2 regions of the Pseudalkalibacillus sp. JSM 102089 genome follow, and region 1 is predicted to be linked to the other one. Evidence: riboswitches for the same ligand, from Rfam matches in the RefSeq annotation. Region 1 holds a riboswitch; the other holds the start of a gene.
The links. Region 1 has a riboswitch for cyclic di-GMP ahead of ABVF21_RS08770 (HD-GYP domain-containing protein). Riboswitches for the same ligand answer to the same signal wherever they lie in the genome.
Positions count from the first base shown of each region.

Region 2: another riboswitch for cyclic di-GMP. It lies ahead of ABVF21_RS01210 (anti-repressor SinI family protein); the one in region 1 lies ahead of ABVF21_RS08770 (HD-GYP domain-containing protein).

Region 1 covers NZ_JBEWYW010000003.1:98,943-106,597, reverse strand. The annotation lists gene ABVF21_RS08805 (hypothetical protein) at 1-278, shown strand, start outside; gene ABVF21_RS08800 (VC0807 family protein) at 392-1,024, shown strand; gene ABVF21_RS08795 (2'-5' RNA ligase family protein) at 1,086-1,634, shown strand; gene ABVF21_RS08790 (AbrB family transcriptional regulator) at 1,698-2,771, opposite strand; gene ABVF21_RS08785 (DUF2798 domain-containing protein) at 2,994-3,485, shown strand; gene ABVF21_RS08780 (aldo/keto reductase) at 3,609-4,451, opposite strand; gene sda (sporulation histidine kinase inhibitor Sda) at 4,663-4,830, opposite strand; gene ABVF21_RS08770 (HD-GYP domain-containing protein) at 4,889-5,530, opposite strand; cyclic di-GMP riboswitch class II at 5,542-5,625, opposite strand; gene ABVF21_RS08765 (FAD-dependent oxidoreductase) at 5,749-7,281, shown strand; gene ABVF21_RS08760 (CBO0543 family protein) at 7,307-7,655, opposite strand, start outside.
Region 2 covers NZ_JBEWYW010000001.1:264,757-272,411, forward strand. The annotation lists gene ABVF21_RS01195 (MFS transporter) at 1-823, opposite strand, end outside; gene ABVF21_RS01200 (HAD-IA family hydrolase) at 910-1,479, opposite strand; gene ABVF21_RS01205 (glycine--tRNA ligase) at 1,605-2,987, opposite strand; gene ABVF21_RS01210 (anti-repressor SinI family protein) at 3,369-3,506, opposite strand; cyclic di-GMP riboswitch class I at 3,532-3,620, opposite strand; gene ABVF21_RS01215 (hypothetical protein) at 3,846-4,076, shown strand; gene ABVF21_RS01220 (thioredoxin family protein) at 4,109-4,423, opposite strand; gene egtB (ergothioneine biosynthesis protein EgtB) at 4,686-5,969, opposite strand; gene ABVF21_RS01230 (SGNH/GDSL hydrolase family protein) at 6,040-6,678, opposite strand; gene ABVF21_RS01235 (glutaredoxin family protein) at 6,741-6,950, opposite strand; gene ABVF21_RS01240 (Crp/Fnr family transcriptional regulator) at 7,055-7,655, shown strand, end outside.

The DNA of each region.
Region 1 (7,655 bases):
AAGGTGATTCTGAAGAGGAGTCTTCTGAATCGAGCGAGGTCGCAATAACGTCTGGTTCTTCGGCTGTCGATTATTTGAAGCGTGAATTAGAAGCTGATGAAACACAAAACATTGATTTTGAAGATATCGTTTTTAGAGAGATGGGACCGATTCAAACAGATGATGGTGGATCTTATTATACTGTGCAACTTACTTCTAAATCCCTTAAGGAAAAGGGTGGTTCTGGAACGGTAGGGTTGTACAAAGTGTATGAAGATGGAACATATGAATTGAACTGATCAGTCGTTTGATTTCTAACACGATGAAATTTCTAAGGAAGAGCTTTTCCGGGATGAGGAGAAGCTCTTGTTTTATAATCACAAGCGTTTGTACGGAGGAGGATGAACAGTTAGTGAATCGAAATATTCTCATATGGGATCTCATTTGCTACGTTGTATTTCCGATTGGCATTTGGCACCTGTCTCGAGACATCATTGGTGACTACTATGCTATGCTTATATCAACTATCCCTGGGTTGATATATAGTATCATCCGCTTTATTCTACTGAAGAAAATAAACTTTTTTGGGATTTTTCTCATTGTGACGTTAGCAACGAGTACGTTAGTTGACGTTCTTTCCGGGTCTGCCATTCAAATGCTTTGGAATCGTGTCATCTATTCTTATGCGATGGCACTGATTATGGTTGTAAGTATTGTGATTAATCGGCCGATCTATTTATTGTTTACAGTCGATATCATGGAGCTCCAGGGCAGGAGCCGTCGCATTCTAAAACAGGAGTTTTACCAGAAGAAAATCTTAACGATATTTAAGCTCATCACTTTTGGTTTTGTGTGTAAGAACATCATCGTAGCGTCGATCAATGTTTGGTTGATCTTACAATATGGCGTGGATTCTTTTGATAAAGGCATTCTCTTGAAACAAATAGTCGGTTGGGGGATTACGCTTATTTCGGTCTACGGGTTTTTCCATATTGCCAAATTACTACAATACAAAAGCAACAAAGAAATGGAACAAACGTTATAGCTAAATTGTATGAGAGAAGGCTTCGTAACAAAGGGATAAGAAGAGAGAGGCGGCTAAAAAAGTGTACTGGTTTATAGCACTATTTGATGAGAAGACAGAACAGCAGGTGAAAGACATATGGAATGACCTAAGCGAGCAGTCCATTTCTTTCTATGCAGATGAAGTGAAAGATGGTAGGCCACATATTACATTAGGAAGCTATGAAAGCTTAGATAAAAAGAAGTTCATAGACGAAGTGGATGCCTATTATAATGAAAAAGTAGGCATTGAGATTACGTTTAATACAATCGGATCTTTCCTGGATTATGGGGCAATCTTTCTAACGCCTACGGTGACGCAAGAATTGCTTACGTTTCATTCGGATCATTATCAAAACCTTGGCGAATTCAATGAAACAGCTAACTCTTTATATTTACCTGGCAAGTGGATTCCTCACTGTACGTTAGCTAATGATCTTTCGCATGAAGATTTAGCGAAGGTGTATCACTATTGTATTGAACGGAATGATACGGTCTATGGCAGAATCGAAGAAGTGGCACTGATCGAATTGGTTGAAGAAGATGAGGAAGGAATGAACGCGCCGATTATTTACTCCAAAAGGTTAAAATGATCAACTTCTATGAAAATCATAAGAAAAAGCAGGTCACACTAAAAGGATGTGAACCTGCTTTTTTTATGTGTTTTCTTGTCCGCTTATTTCATTACCTTGCTCTTTGGAAACCAGAAAAGGAACGAGCATTGGAATAATTAATACAAGCACGAGCAGGCGTATGACCTGCATGGCAGCAACGATGCTGGCATCTAAGTCAAGAGATGCTGCAACAGAAGACATTTGCGGTGCGCCAGCTGGAACGATCGCGAGTAGACTTGTGATGAAATCGAGCGGCGTCATGAGATAGAACACAAACGTTACGACAAATGTTAAGAAAAAGAATGAGAGAAGAATCCAAACGCTTGTCCACCCGATTTCTTTGATTTCCTTTAAAGCTCTGCGATCAAATCGCACTCCGATGATGACGCCAAGCATCGCCATTCCCATACCTACAAGGAGATTCGGCATGGTTGGAAGCGGTTGGATAAACGTGTGAAAGAGAAATCCAATGATAATGGCGTATAGAAAAGGTGCGATCGGAATGCGCCATTTCTTTGCGAGGAAAAGGGTGATTCCAATTAACAAAAGGTAGAAAAGAATAGCAAGTCCCAACGGCATATTCACTTGAGAAGTGGCTTTCATCGCAGCACCCTGTACTTCATCTGTCGATAGAAAGGAAGACATAAAACCAGCGACGAGCGAGATAGTTGAGACAAGCATCATGATGCGAACCGTTTGAAAGGCAGCAACCATACCTAGATTCGCATTGTATTCGCGACTTAGAGCCATCATAACCGATGCTCCGGCTGGTAAACAGCAGAATAGCGCTGTTTTTGAATCAAGGTTTGAATAGTTTTTTAGAATCTTTCCTAGGACCCAGCTTGCGATTAATAAGATGATCATTGAGACCGCTAGAGGGAAGAGGTAACTTGCGACTTCCTGAAACATTTTTGCTTTAATACTTAGACTGATGCTGACACCGATCACGGCTAACGAGAGGTCAAACAATAGATTCGGGTAAGCTATATCATCAATCATAAGACGATAGAAGGCTCCAACAAGCATTGCCCCTAATAACCATCCAGCGGGCATGTTGAGAAGGTCAAAGAGAAACCCAACGGTAAAAGCTTTGAAGAGTAGTAGTCCTTTTTTCATTCAAACAGCACCTTCAAAAAACAATATCGTTGTTTATCGAGAAGACAACATCGTAATAGTCTTTCTCTTGAAATGAGAACAGTGATTTTCAACAGTGTAGCATATCTTCACTAGCATATTCATGCGATACGATTCGCTTGAAATATTCACAGAATGTTCACTTACGAGCGCGAATTGAAATGACTATACTAGTCACTATGCTAGAAAGAGAGGATGAGTCGTTTGCCAGAAACGAAAAAAGAAGGTTTTTATTTTGGATTAATGATGTGTTTTGGAATGGTATGTGTGATGACATTCTATAACTTATCTACGAATGGATTAATGGGAGAAATGACTCTTATAGAATTGCTTATGAGTCTACTGGTTGGCTATATTATCGCTTTGTTATTTGAAATGATTGTGGTAGGTCCCATTGCGAAAAAAATTACGTTTCGTTTGCCATTTAACAAATCTCATAAATGGAAGATTATTTTAATTCTTTCAACTTGTATGGTTATCGGTATGGTATTCTTTATGTCATTTTACGGATTAATAATGTCATATGCTAATAGCGGATCTATGGAGCATTCCTTCCTAAGAGAGTATGTATCGTTATTTATTAAAAATGTCATTGTAGCCTTCCCGTTACAGCTCCTCATTATAGGGCCACTCGTTCGGTGGTTGTTCGTGAAGTATGTAAAAACGAATAAACCAATGAGCGCTAAAGCACAGTAATGGAATAAGTAGCAGTGAATTTGATTTATTGAAGAAGTGAACAGATGGTAAAAAAAGGGTGCCCTGCTGAAGGGCATCCTTTTCTAGTTGGTAATGGTTACTTAAATCTTTAGATGGGGAAATTTAAAATTCTTCATAAGTAGCTGGATCTTGATCATTCAATCGTCCATTTGTTTTCGTTAATTCAGCCATCATCGCCATTTCTGTTTCATTTAAAGAAAAGTCAAAGATAGAGAGGTTCTCAAGCTGACGTTCTGGAGAAGATGATTTAGGAATCGGGATGGATCCTAATTGATAATGCCAGCGTAAAATCACCTGAGAGACTGATTTGTTATGTTGATTTGCTATTTGACTAATCGTTTCATTTTCTAAAATGTCAGTCACTCGAGCTAGCGGACTCCAGGATTGTGTTTTGATGTTGTTTTGTTGATGAAATCTTCTCTGATCTTCCTGGTTGAAGAAGGGGTGTAGTTCGATTTGATTGATACTTGGCTTTACGCCGGTTTCTTTCTCCAATTGCTCAAGATGCTCCGGAAGGAAATTACATACGCCAATCGAGCGAATGAGTCCCCATTTCTTAGCGTCAATTAGAGCTTGCCAAGCTTCTGGATAAAGACCTTGTTTAGGGTTCGGCCAGTGAATGAGGTACAAATCATAATAATCAAGATTGGCTCTATATAACGACTCCTGAATAGCCGTAACCGCTTTATTATATTCGTGATAGCGACCTGGTAATTTAGAAGTGACGCGCAGTTCATTTCTAGGAACTGTACTTCGACGAATGGCTTCGCCTACGGTACCTTCATTTTCGTAATTGTAAGCTGTATCGATGAGGCGATAGCCAACATCAATCGCACTATTAATTGCAGTTGCGCCTTCATTTCCATTTAGTTTGTAAGTACCGAAACCGATAGCGGGTAGTGTAAGTCCATCATTCAACGTTAGTTCTGGGATTGATTCCTTCATCAAAGATCATTCCTTTCAATAATAATCACCTTTTTTATCACACTTTAAATCTACCACTTCCTAAAAAATGCAAACATATGTAAGCGTATTAACAGTGAATTTATTTGTGAAAGGGGGAGAGATCAAATGAAAAATATCAAAAAAAGCTTATTAGCTAGAAGAGACCAAATAAGCTTCTTTTATATTTAGAGAGTCATGAGAAGCGGCTTTATCAAGTGCAATTGAGGATTTTTTCATAACACTCTGTTCGTGTTTGGGGAGGAGTGATTCCTCTTCTAATGATTTCACTAGTTAACATTTCAATAAAAGCTTCATCTAATTGAAGAGTATACGCATCACAAAAAGCGATTAGTAAATCCTTAGTTGATAAGAGTCGCAATCTATTCGACCTCCCTGTTCTATTTGGTTTTGTTTAAACGGTTATTGAAAAGCGCTGCTTAATTTTGACGTTTGGCGTAATCAAAATAATGAAGCAGAATCTTTTTCCCTTTTAACCGTTTTTCCAAATAAGAGATAAACAAGGAGGTGGTGTATGGCTCATAGAAGTTATTCCGATGGGCATGAATTTCTTGAATAGCTAATTGGTCAGAATGTTTTGGACGATAAGCTCGATCAGACGTCATTGCAATGTAGCTATCGATGACTCGAAGAATCGAAACAGATCGAGGAATTTGCTCATCGTGTAATTGGTAAGGATAGCCAGTACCATCGTTATTCTCATGATGATTTAGTATAAGAGACGGCTCAATATCAATCTCTGGAAAATCATTAAGTAGTTCTATTCCAAACTCTGGATGCTGCTCGACATACTCTTTCTCATAAAGGGTTAGTGGGCTCTTTTTTTGAAGGATTTCTGTTGGAACAAGCAGTTTACCGATGTCATGTAGCAAAACAGACTCAAGAAAGGGTCGTTTCAACAATGACCGGAAATTGTAATGCAAACAGAAATCAATGAAATAGCTCGTTGTTTGCACCGAATGGACGAAGGCATGAGGATCGTGACGCCTTAGCAGTTCCATTATCCGTCGTGACTGCAATGAAAATAAATGAGTGTGCCCGTACAATGTACACTTTTCCATGTTCATTCTCCTTTTTAAGGAGCCGGTTGCACTACTTACTCCCTATCACTCAAGTGCCCAGGCTAGAATGATAGTTCATCGCATTCTCTTTTTTTGTGGATCTCTTACTGAGGTATCATGTCATGAGGATATACTTATATAATCATTACCATAAAAAGTGGGATTTGTTAATAGCTTAATGTGTTATGATAGGTTTATTTTTGAAAGGAGATTGGAATATGAAATCTGACGTATTAATTGTTGGCGCGGGTCCGACTGGACTTGTATTAGCCCTCCATCTGGCGAAATATGGAGTTTCATTACGAATAATTGAGAAAAATGCGGGACCCGGAGAAGCATCACGTGCGCTAATTGTACACGCTAGAACGCTAGAATTCTATGACCAAATGGGCTTCGCAGAAGAAGTCATCCATCAGGGGATTGAAGTGAAGACTATCCAATTTCGAGAAGGAAAGAAAGTAAAAGCGAACATATATTTTCGTGATCTTGGAAAAGGATTAAGTCCTTTCCCATTCGCCCTAAGCTATCCGCAAGATGATCACGAGCAGCTGCTAATTAACAAATTAGCCGACGAAGGCGTTGAGGTGGAATGGGAGACAGAGTTGGTTTCGTTTATGGATGAAGGGGACCATGTTCAAGCCGTTATTAAAAAAGATAATAAGGAAGAACGGAGTGAGTTTTCATATATATGCGGGTGTGATGGGGCGCATAGTACTGTTCGAAGAGAGCTTGCTTTTGATTTTCCAGGTGGAACGTACGAGGAACTGTTTTTTGTGGCGGATGTTAAAGCGAACACCGGACAAATAGCTGAAAGTAGTTTAAATGTGTATTTAGATTCTGACACCTTTTACTTATTCATGCCGGTTAGAAGCACGGGAATGGAACGGATTATTGGAATAGTTCCTCGCAATTTAACCGATCAAAGCTCAGTTGCGTTCAAGGATTTCCAGTCGCTGATCGAGCAGAGAACAGGCTTAACGATTCAACATGTGAACTGGTTCCAAACATACAAAGTCCATCATCGCGTTAGCAGTCACTTTAGAAAAGGACGTGCGTTTATTGCCGGAGATGCTGGACACATTCATAGCCCGGCTGGCGGACAGGGCATGAACACCGGTATTGGGGACGCGGTGAACTTAGCGTGGAAGCTAGCTGCAGTGTTGCTTCGGAAAACGGACGAAGGCATTCTTGATACATTTGAAGAAGAGCGTATTAACTTTGCGAGAACGTTAATCGATACAACTGATCGGGCGTTTACTTCTATTATAGGTGACCACATGACGAGCAAACTACTGCGGAAAATCGTCATACCCAACGTGGCTCCATTTACGCTTCGTTCCTTTTCCATTGCTCGAAAAGCAGCCTTTAGAAGGCTTTCTCAAATCAACATTCATTATCGCAACAGTCAACTTAGTGTTGGTACAGCGGGGAAAGTTCATGGTGGAGATCGCCTGCCATGGATCCGAACAGAATCATGCATTAATTATGATGCGCTTAAGTCAATGGATTGGCAGCTTCACGTATACGGTCAAGCAAATGAAGCCGTTAAGGGTTTTGCCAGGGTATCTGGATATGCTCTATATGAGTTTAGCTTTGAAAAAGCAATGACGAAAAAAGGATTGCAGGAAAATGCGCTGTACCTGATCCGGCCTGATGGTTATGTAGCTTTAGCGGATAGTGAACAGAATGTGGAAAGATTGAAACAGTACGTATCAAAATTCAACATTTTATCTTTAGACAAGGAGACTTAAGGGCAAGATTCAGTTTCTTGTTTCCTTAAGTCTCTCTGCTTTGTTTAGACATTTTGATAAAAATATCAGTTATCACTTTCGCTACATATATGACGAATAAATAAGCTGCTAATAAAACAAACCAATTGGTGTATAGTTCAAAGAGGTCGAGCCAAATTAAAATCGGCTTAAAAATAAACGTAAAGCCTACTGCTGAAAGCGTGCCGTATAACCAGTAGTTTTTCTTATGTGATAAGCACCACTGATAAAGCAAAATAAAATAGACCGGGACAAGAGCTCCATCAATACTAATGCTTGCAGGTAATTGGGGAATCGCAATGTAAGGATAATCCCACCAGGATTTACGAACACCTAATGCATCCACATAAGCAGCT
Region 2 (7,655 bases), on a different contig from region 1:
TAATCGTTGAAATAAGTAATGCGAGAACAATATTCCGATCAGTAAAGTAGCTTAATTTCACTATAGGATCCGCGGCCGCTTTTTCGACCTTGATCAATGGATAAATAAGCACGAGACTGATAAGTAACAATGGCCATACAAGCAATGATTGGATGGATTGAAGAAATTCACTCGTTTCAAGGTTGGTTAGACCTAGTAAAAGGGACACAATGAGAAATGATAGAACAAGCGCTCCGCCCCAATCAAGAGTAGGTTTCTTACTCTCTGTTCGGTCATCCGGAAGCTTTAACCCCATTATGATAATAACAACAGCAATTGGAAGGTTGATAAAGAAAATCCAGCGCCAGCTAAGCTGTGCAACGAAGAAACCTCCAACGTTTGGTCCTAATATAGTTGCTACACCAAACATCGCACCTACTAAACCAAGGGCCATACCTCGTTTTTCTTTCGGAAAACTACTTCCAATTACAGCATTCGCTATCGGAATGATTCCCCCTCCTCCGAGGGCTTGAATCGCTCTTCCAACTAATAGAACAGGAAGGGATTGACTAACTCCCGCAAGAAGGGAACCTAGTGCAAATAACGTAATCCCTGCAAGAAAAATACGCTTTCTTCCAAATAAGTCAGCAAGTTTTCCTACAATCGGCATGCTTACCGCATAAACAAGTGTATAGATCGTAACGACCCAAACTGTCCATTTCAAATCGATGCCAAGATCTTCTATAAGTGTTGTTAAGGCAGGAGAAACGATTCCTGAATCAAGCGCGCCTAGAAAAACCCCTAATAAAAATGTAATTAAAATAAAGCGAAGTTTTTTATCCACGGCAAAACCATCCCCTTCATATTCATATGTGTATTATCACATATGAATATGAAGGCTTCAACTTTTAAAATGCTTTAAAAAGCTTTTTACAAAGATGGCCATAACAGGTTTTTCAAGTCTTCATAATTAGTAACATATAGATCGGCGCCTGAAGAATTATTCTGAAACAAACACGTTTTCATTCCCACTTCTTTAGCGGGGAGAATATCAAGTACTCTGTCACCAACGGCAAGATCCAGCTGATACTTGTTATTCAAATGGTGATAGGATGCAGGATCAGGCTTACGTGGAAATCCATCATCTCCGGCTACAAGATCAGCGAAATAATGCTCCATTTTAAAATACTCTAAAATCGTGATCACCTCTTCACGCGGTTTATGAGTCATGATGACATTCAATTCAGCTTTTTGAAGAATTGTTTTCAAACCAGGAAATGGTGGTTTATCTTCTGGTGACAAAGCATTATCCATTTTACGAAACGTTTTAATTTGTTCTTCAGTTAATTGAAACACTTCCGTCGCATGACGAAAAGACACTTTTAGCTCTTTTAAAATATCTTCTTCCTTTACATCATTAGAAACTAATTCTTTCATCACTTTTGTAAAAGCAGGGTATGTATCAAATAATGTGCCATCAAAATCCCATAGAATCCTCACTTACTATTCACTCCTTATTAGTTATAAAACAAGTTTGTTTAATCTCGCGGGTAAACGATCAATAAGAATCATTGTCATTCTTTATTATAAAGAAAAGCCGCTCGAATTTTGAGCGGCTTCTTACATTAAAATTGTGTTTTTTCTTCAAGAAAGCTTTTCAGTTCAGAAATCGGCATTCTCTTTTGTTCCATTGTGTCACGGTCACGAATCGTCACTTGTTGGTCTTCAACAGAATCAAAATCAAATGTAATGGCATACGGTGTACCAACTTCATCATGACGACGGTAACGTTTACCAATTGAGCCAGCCTCATCATAATCAACCATAAAGTATTTTGAAAGTTCCGCATGAACAGCACGCGCTTCTTCAGAAAGCTTCTTAGATAGAGGGAATACAGCAGCTTTAAACGGAGCGATCGCTGGATGGAAGTGCATCACACTTCTAGTTGTGCCATCTTCTAGCTCCTGTTCTTCATATGCTTCAATCAAGAAAGCAAGAGTGACGCGGTCAGCACCAAGTGAAGGCTCAATGCAATAAGGTACATACTTCTCACCTGTTTGTTGATCGTGATAAGTGAAATCTTCATTGGAATGTTCCATATGCTGCTTTAAGTCGTAATCTGTTCGAGAAGCAACACCCCAAAGTTCGCCCCAACCAAATGGGAACTTGTACTCGATATCAGTTGTTGCATTACTATAATGCGACAGTTCATCTTCCGCATGCTCACGCAGTCGGATGCTATCTTCTTTTACACCAAGATTTAGAAGCCAGTTTTTGCAGTACTCTTTCCAATACTCATGCCACTCTAGTTCGTTACCTGGCTTACAGAAGAATTCAAGCTCCATTTGTTCAAATTCACGAGTACGGAATGTAAAGTTTCCAGGTGTAATTTCATTCCGGAAGCTTTTTCCAACTTGTGCAATACCAAAAGGCACTTTCTTACGCATAGAGCGTTGAACATTTTTAAAGTTTACGAAGATTCCCTGCGCCGTTTCTGGGCGAAGGTAAATTTCACTCGTGCTCGATTTTGTTACACCTTGATGGGTTTTAAACATAAGATCAAATTGACGGATTTCTGTGAAATCTTCACTGCCACACTCCGGGCAAGTAATATGATTTTCTTTCATCAAACGCTCCATTTCTTCAAATGAAAGGCCGTCTGCAATCATGTCCTCTTCTTCAGTTGAAAGAGCGTCCTCAATTAATTTATCTGCACGGTGACGTGTTTTACAGCTTTTGCAATCAATTAAAGGATCATTGAAATTACCTAAATGTCCTGAAGCTTCCCACGTTTTTGGATTCATTAGAATGGCGGCATCTAGACCACTATTATAAGGTGATTCTTGAACAAACTTCTTCCACCATGCATCTTTAATATTTTTCTTAAGTTCTACACCAAGTGGTCCATAATCCCATGTATTTGCTAGTCCACCGTAAATATCAGAACCAGGGAAAATAAATCCTCTGTGCTTCGATACTGAAACGATCTGATCCATTGAAATTGTCATGTCATTCTCTCCTTTTTTCTCAATCAATATAAAAAGCTCCCAATCCATGGACAAAAAATGTCCAGGGACGAGAGCTTATGCACCCGCGGTTCCACCCTAGTTGATGCAAATAAGGCATCCACTTTAAGTAACGTAACTCCAGACTGCCGTTTCATCAGACCTCGTTCGGGCTTCCACCGTCCCCGAATCGCTAAAAACAAGGTTACTCTGACTACTATTTATCCTTCATAGTTAGTATGGTTTATGTATGCAATTGATATGACATATGATACAAAAAATATTGCCCTAAAGTCAAGGAATATTCATTTCACACCGTATTTGCTTTCATCAAAGCTTATCACAAAAAAACGACCTTATAGGTCGTCATGCATTTATGTATATTCATAGATGTCGGTTTTTGTGTTGTTTTAAGAATGCTTGTACCTCTTCTTTCTTCAATCCAAGTTCTCTGGCAGCCCTCATGAGAATAACCCATTCTTGATCAAGTACCTTCTTAGGCTTAGGTTTAGCCATGGTCATTCTTTTCTCCTCCTTCATGGGTTTTCCAGGAGGACCAGCCGTCATCGTTGGAGAACCAACATTAGACCTGTGTCTTTGCGTCCCATCCTTTAGGATGGTTTGCCCTTGTCTGGAGAATTCAGAAATGACACATTCCGACCATAAACTTACAAAATACACAACTTTTTAGTGAATCGATGTGATTATCGAGAAGTTTGACGTTATATGCTACTAATATACCAGTTATTCGATGAAAATTCAAAATATTTTTAAATTTCCATTTCTACTTCTAACATCCTACGATTTCACTCATATGCTAACTGTATTCCCTGAATATATTTTTCGCAAAGGAAGAGTGATATGCAGAGAAATCACATTAGTACCGCTTGGAGCGGTAAACATGTTGTTTTACTTCGTTGTGAACCCATCTCTAGCACCGTAAAAACCATGTATAAAAGTATTCATGCCCCAACAGAACCATTACATCCACATTGTAGTGAAACACTCTCTACTTACCTTAGCATTGGATATACAGTTGCATTTGTTCATTCATTAATTGACGGCTCCATCGAATATGTTCTAACAAAATAAAAGAAGGTTGCCTTCGCAACCTTCTCTTTTGTTTAGAATTGACTTAAATATTCTTTCACCTGATCTGGATTTTTGGTATTCGCACTATGCAAGTGACCAATCTTTTTGCCGTCTTTATAGACAAGAAGGCTCGGGATACCCATAACATCATTTTCCTCTGTAATTTCAGGGAATTGTTCAATATCGATTTGAGCCCATTGCTTTTCATGATGCGCATTCATTATATCATCAATAAAAAAGTCAAGGCGCTTGCAATCCGGGCACCAGTTAGCTTCATATTTTAGAATGGATACGCCATTATTGTTAATGAATGACTGATAAGAATCAGCTGTTTCAATCTTCTTCATGATTATCTCTCCTTCACCTATATCTTCATTAACAATTATATCGAAATAATCATTGAATGTCTGTAAGAAAGCTTACGTTAATTCACACTAAGATAGTGCAAACTGAAAAGCTGTTCTTGATCAGTCCATGTTTTCATTGGTGTGAAACCTGAATTCTCTGCTAACTGTTTAAGTTCTTTAAGATTCTGTTCGAGTCGGATAGTATTCTTCTGGCTATGTGATTTCTTCAAATAGCTCTGATCCATTGCGAAGTTTTTAATGATTACTTATCATCTGCAAGACGAATGCCGGTAAATTGCCAGCGTTTATCTGGACCAAAGAAATTTCGATAAGTCGGACGAATATGAGATACGGAGGTAACACATGATCCGCCTCTTAGAATCATCTGACTGCTCATGAATTTTGCATTATACTCACCCAACGCCCCGTCAAGCGGTTTATTACCAGGGTAAGGCATATAAGGACTTTTCGTCCATTCCCACACATCTCCATAGGCTTTTTTTATTCTACCTTCATTTTCCTTGATCGATGCCACGGGATGATAGATGCCATCTTCAACAAAATTACCCGCAATCGGCTGATCGCGAACTGCAAGTTCCCATTCGGACTCAGAAGGAAGTCTTTTACCTACAAAGCTTGCATATGCTTCAGCTTCGTAGTAACTAATATGTGTAACAGGTTCTTCTATATTTAGTGGAACTAACCCATGGAGCGTAAAAGTATACCACTCCCCATCCTTTTCAACCCAATGCAACGGTGCTTGCCAATTTTCTTTCTTTACTGTTGCCCAACCATCTGATAACCAGTAGGTCGCTTCTTTATAACCACCAGCTTTAATAAACGCAAGATACTCCCCGTTCGTTACTGTTCTAGTCGCTAACTTAAATGGCTCAAGCCAAGATTTATGTATTGGACGTTCATTATCAAAGGAAAAACCATCATCTTCATTTATACCCGTTTCAATCAGACCTCCCTCAAACGAGATCCACTCTAATGGTGTAGCTTTTTCTTTAGAATTAACCTCAAGTGAACGGTAGACGGGTTTCAATGGATTAATGGAAAAATTATATTTAATGTCGGTCATTAAAAGCTCTTGATGCTGTTGCTCGTGATTCAATCCGATTTCTACTAAATCAGCAACCTGGTGAAGTTTACTATCGTCAATTTCTTGAATAAGAGTAACCATTTCTTCATCAATATCAGATCGATAGCTTCTAACTTTATCTATATTTGGTCTGCTCAGCAAACCTCTTGCATGGCGAGGGAAATAACTTCCTACACTTTCATAGTACGAGTTAAATAAGTATTCGAATTCTTCGTGAAACGACTTGTAATTTTCACAGTATTCTTTCAGAATAAACGTTTCAAAAAACCACGTTGTGTGTGCCATGTGCCATTTGGGAGGACTTACATCTGGAATCGATTGAATAGTGAAATCCTCCGTTTCAAGTGGTTCCACTAATGTGTTCGTCATTGTGCGTGTTGCTTCATAAGCATGAAGCAATTGTTCTCGTAATTCGTTTAATTGAATGGATTGTTGTACCATAAGTTCCTCCCCAAAATCTTAATAATTTATGAACATAAAGTTTTACCCTAGTTTTAACTAAATTAAACATTTAAAGACATATTCCTGTTTTTATGAGAGCATTTGAAATTTCTTTATGGCCCTTTGTGTTGGGATGAATTCCATCTGAAGCTAAAAATTCCTTTTCCCGTCCTTTAAAAACTGGATAAATATTAGCAACTTTAACGAATTTTCCAGCTGAACATGTTTCAATGTGTCGGTTAAATGCCTTAACCCAAACATCTGAAAAAGCTAAATCAGGAATGGGGTTATACAAATTCACAATCCGAATCATTGCTTGAGCGTAATTCCGTTTTAGCTCCTTCGATAAATAGGCTACAATCCAACTCATATTCTGACAACATTCATGTAAAGCACCATCTAGTACAGCCTTGTTTTTTGTAATAGCGTAAGCTTCAGCTGCATCAATCAGATCGTTTCCTCCGGCTGTGACCGTAATAACAGGCGATTGTTTCATAGGAATTTGGGAGCAATAGAGCCATCGTTTAACATCTGCAGTAGTCGCACCATTTTCTGCAAACGTTCGCGCTTTAACCGGAAATTGTAACTCGTAATTTAGAGAATTGGAATAAAAGTCTACAAATGTTGGAGTAAACAAAACCGTTCCAGTACCTAACGTAATAGAATCTCCTATTGCGGTATATTTAACAGAAGTAATTGAGTCAGACATAGAATCACCTCTTAATTATAGATGCCCTATATTATTCCACTCAACACTCTATTGTTACTTTGCTAGTTAAGGTCTTCCAAAAAAAGAGCTTCTTCACCTTTTACGAGGAAAGGCACTTGACATTCCCCTGCTACCTTTATAAGATCTTTAAGTCTTTCCGGTTGTTCCATTAAGTTGACTTCTACAAATGGAATATTTCTTTCCTTAAGATGTTGCTTCATTTTATAGCAATCGATACAAGCCGTAATCGTAAATAACGTAACCTGTTCCATGTTAGACTTCTAACCTCCTAACATAGTTGAGTATAAGTGATAAAATAGATAAAATGATGTAAGCTAAATTACGGAGTACAACTACTTTGACATGAATGAAGGTGATGAAAATAGATAAATTAACAATGTTATCTCAGATCAATTTATTTGAAGAACTTGAAATGAATGATTTAATGCAAATTGATCGCGTAAGTGACATGCAACCTTTAAAAAAAGGAACAGTCATATTAGGACCCGAAAACCCGATGAAAGCCCTCTTCCTTTTAAAAAAAGGAACGGTACGTCTCTATCGCTCAAACGCTGCAGGAAAACAATTAACTGTTGACCTTCTAGGAGACGGTAACATCTTCGGTGAAACATCTAGTTTCTCTCTCAATGACGATTCCGTATATGCGGAAGCCATGTCTGACGTATATGTCTGCGTCATCGGAAAAGATCAATTTGAAGAACTTATTTCCGAAAACCCCAAGCTCGCCATAAAATTCATTGAAATTCTTTCTTCTCGTTTAAAGGAAATCTATGAAATGAGTGAAAACCTGGCGCTCAGGAGTGTAAAATATCGAATCCTATCGCTTTTAATGAAACTCAGCGAAAAATTTGGTAAAAGAAAGAATGAATGGCAAACCATTGATATTAAGTTAACGCATTATGATATCGCTACGATGATCGGGTCCACAAGAGAAACAGTGAGCGCCACAATTAGCG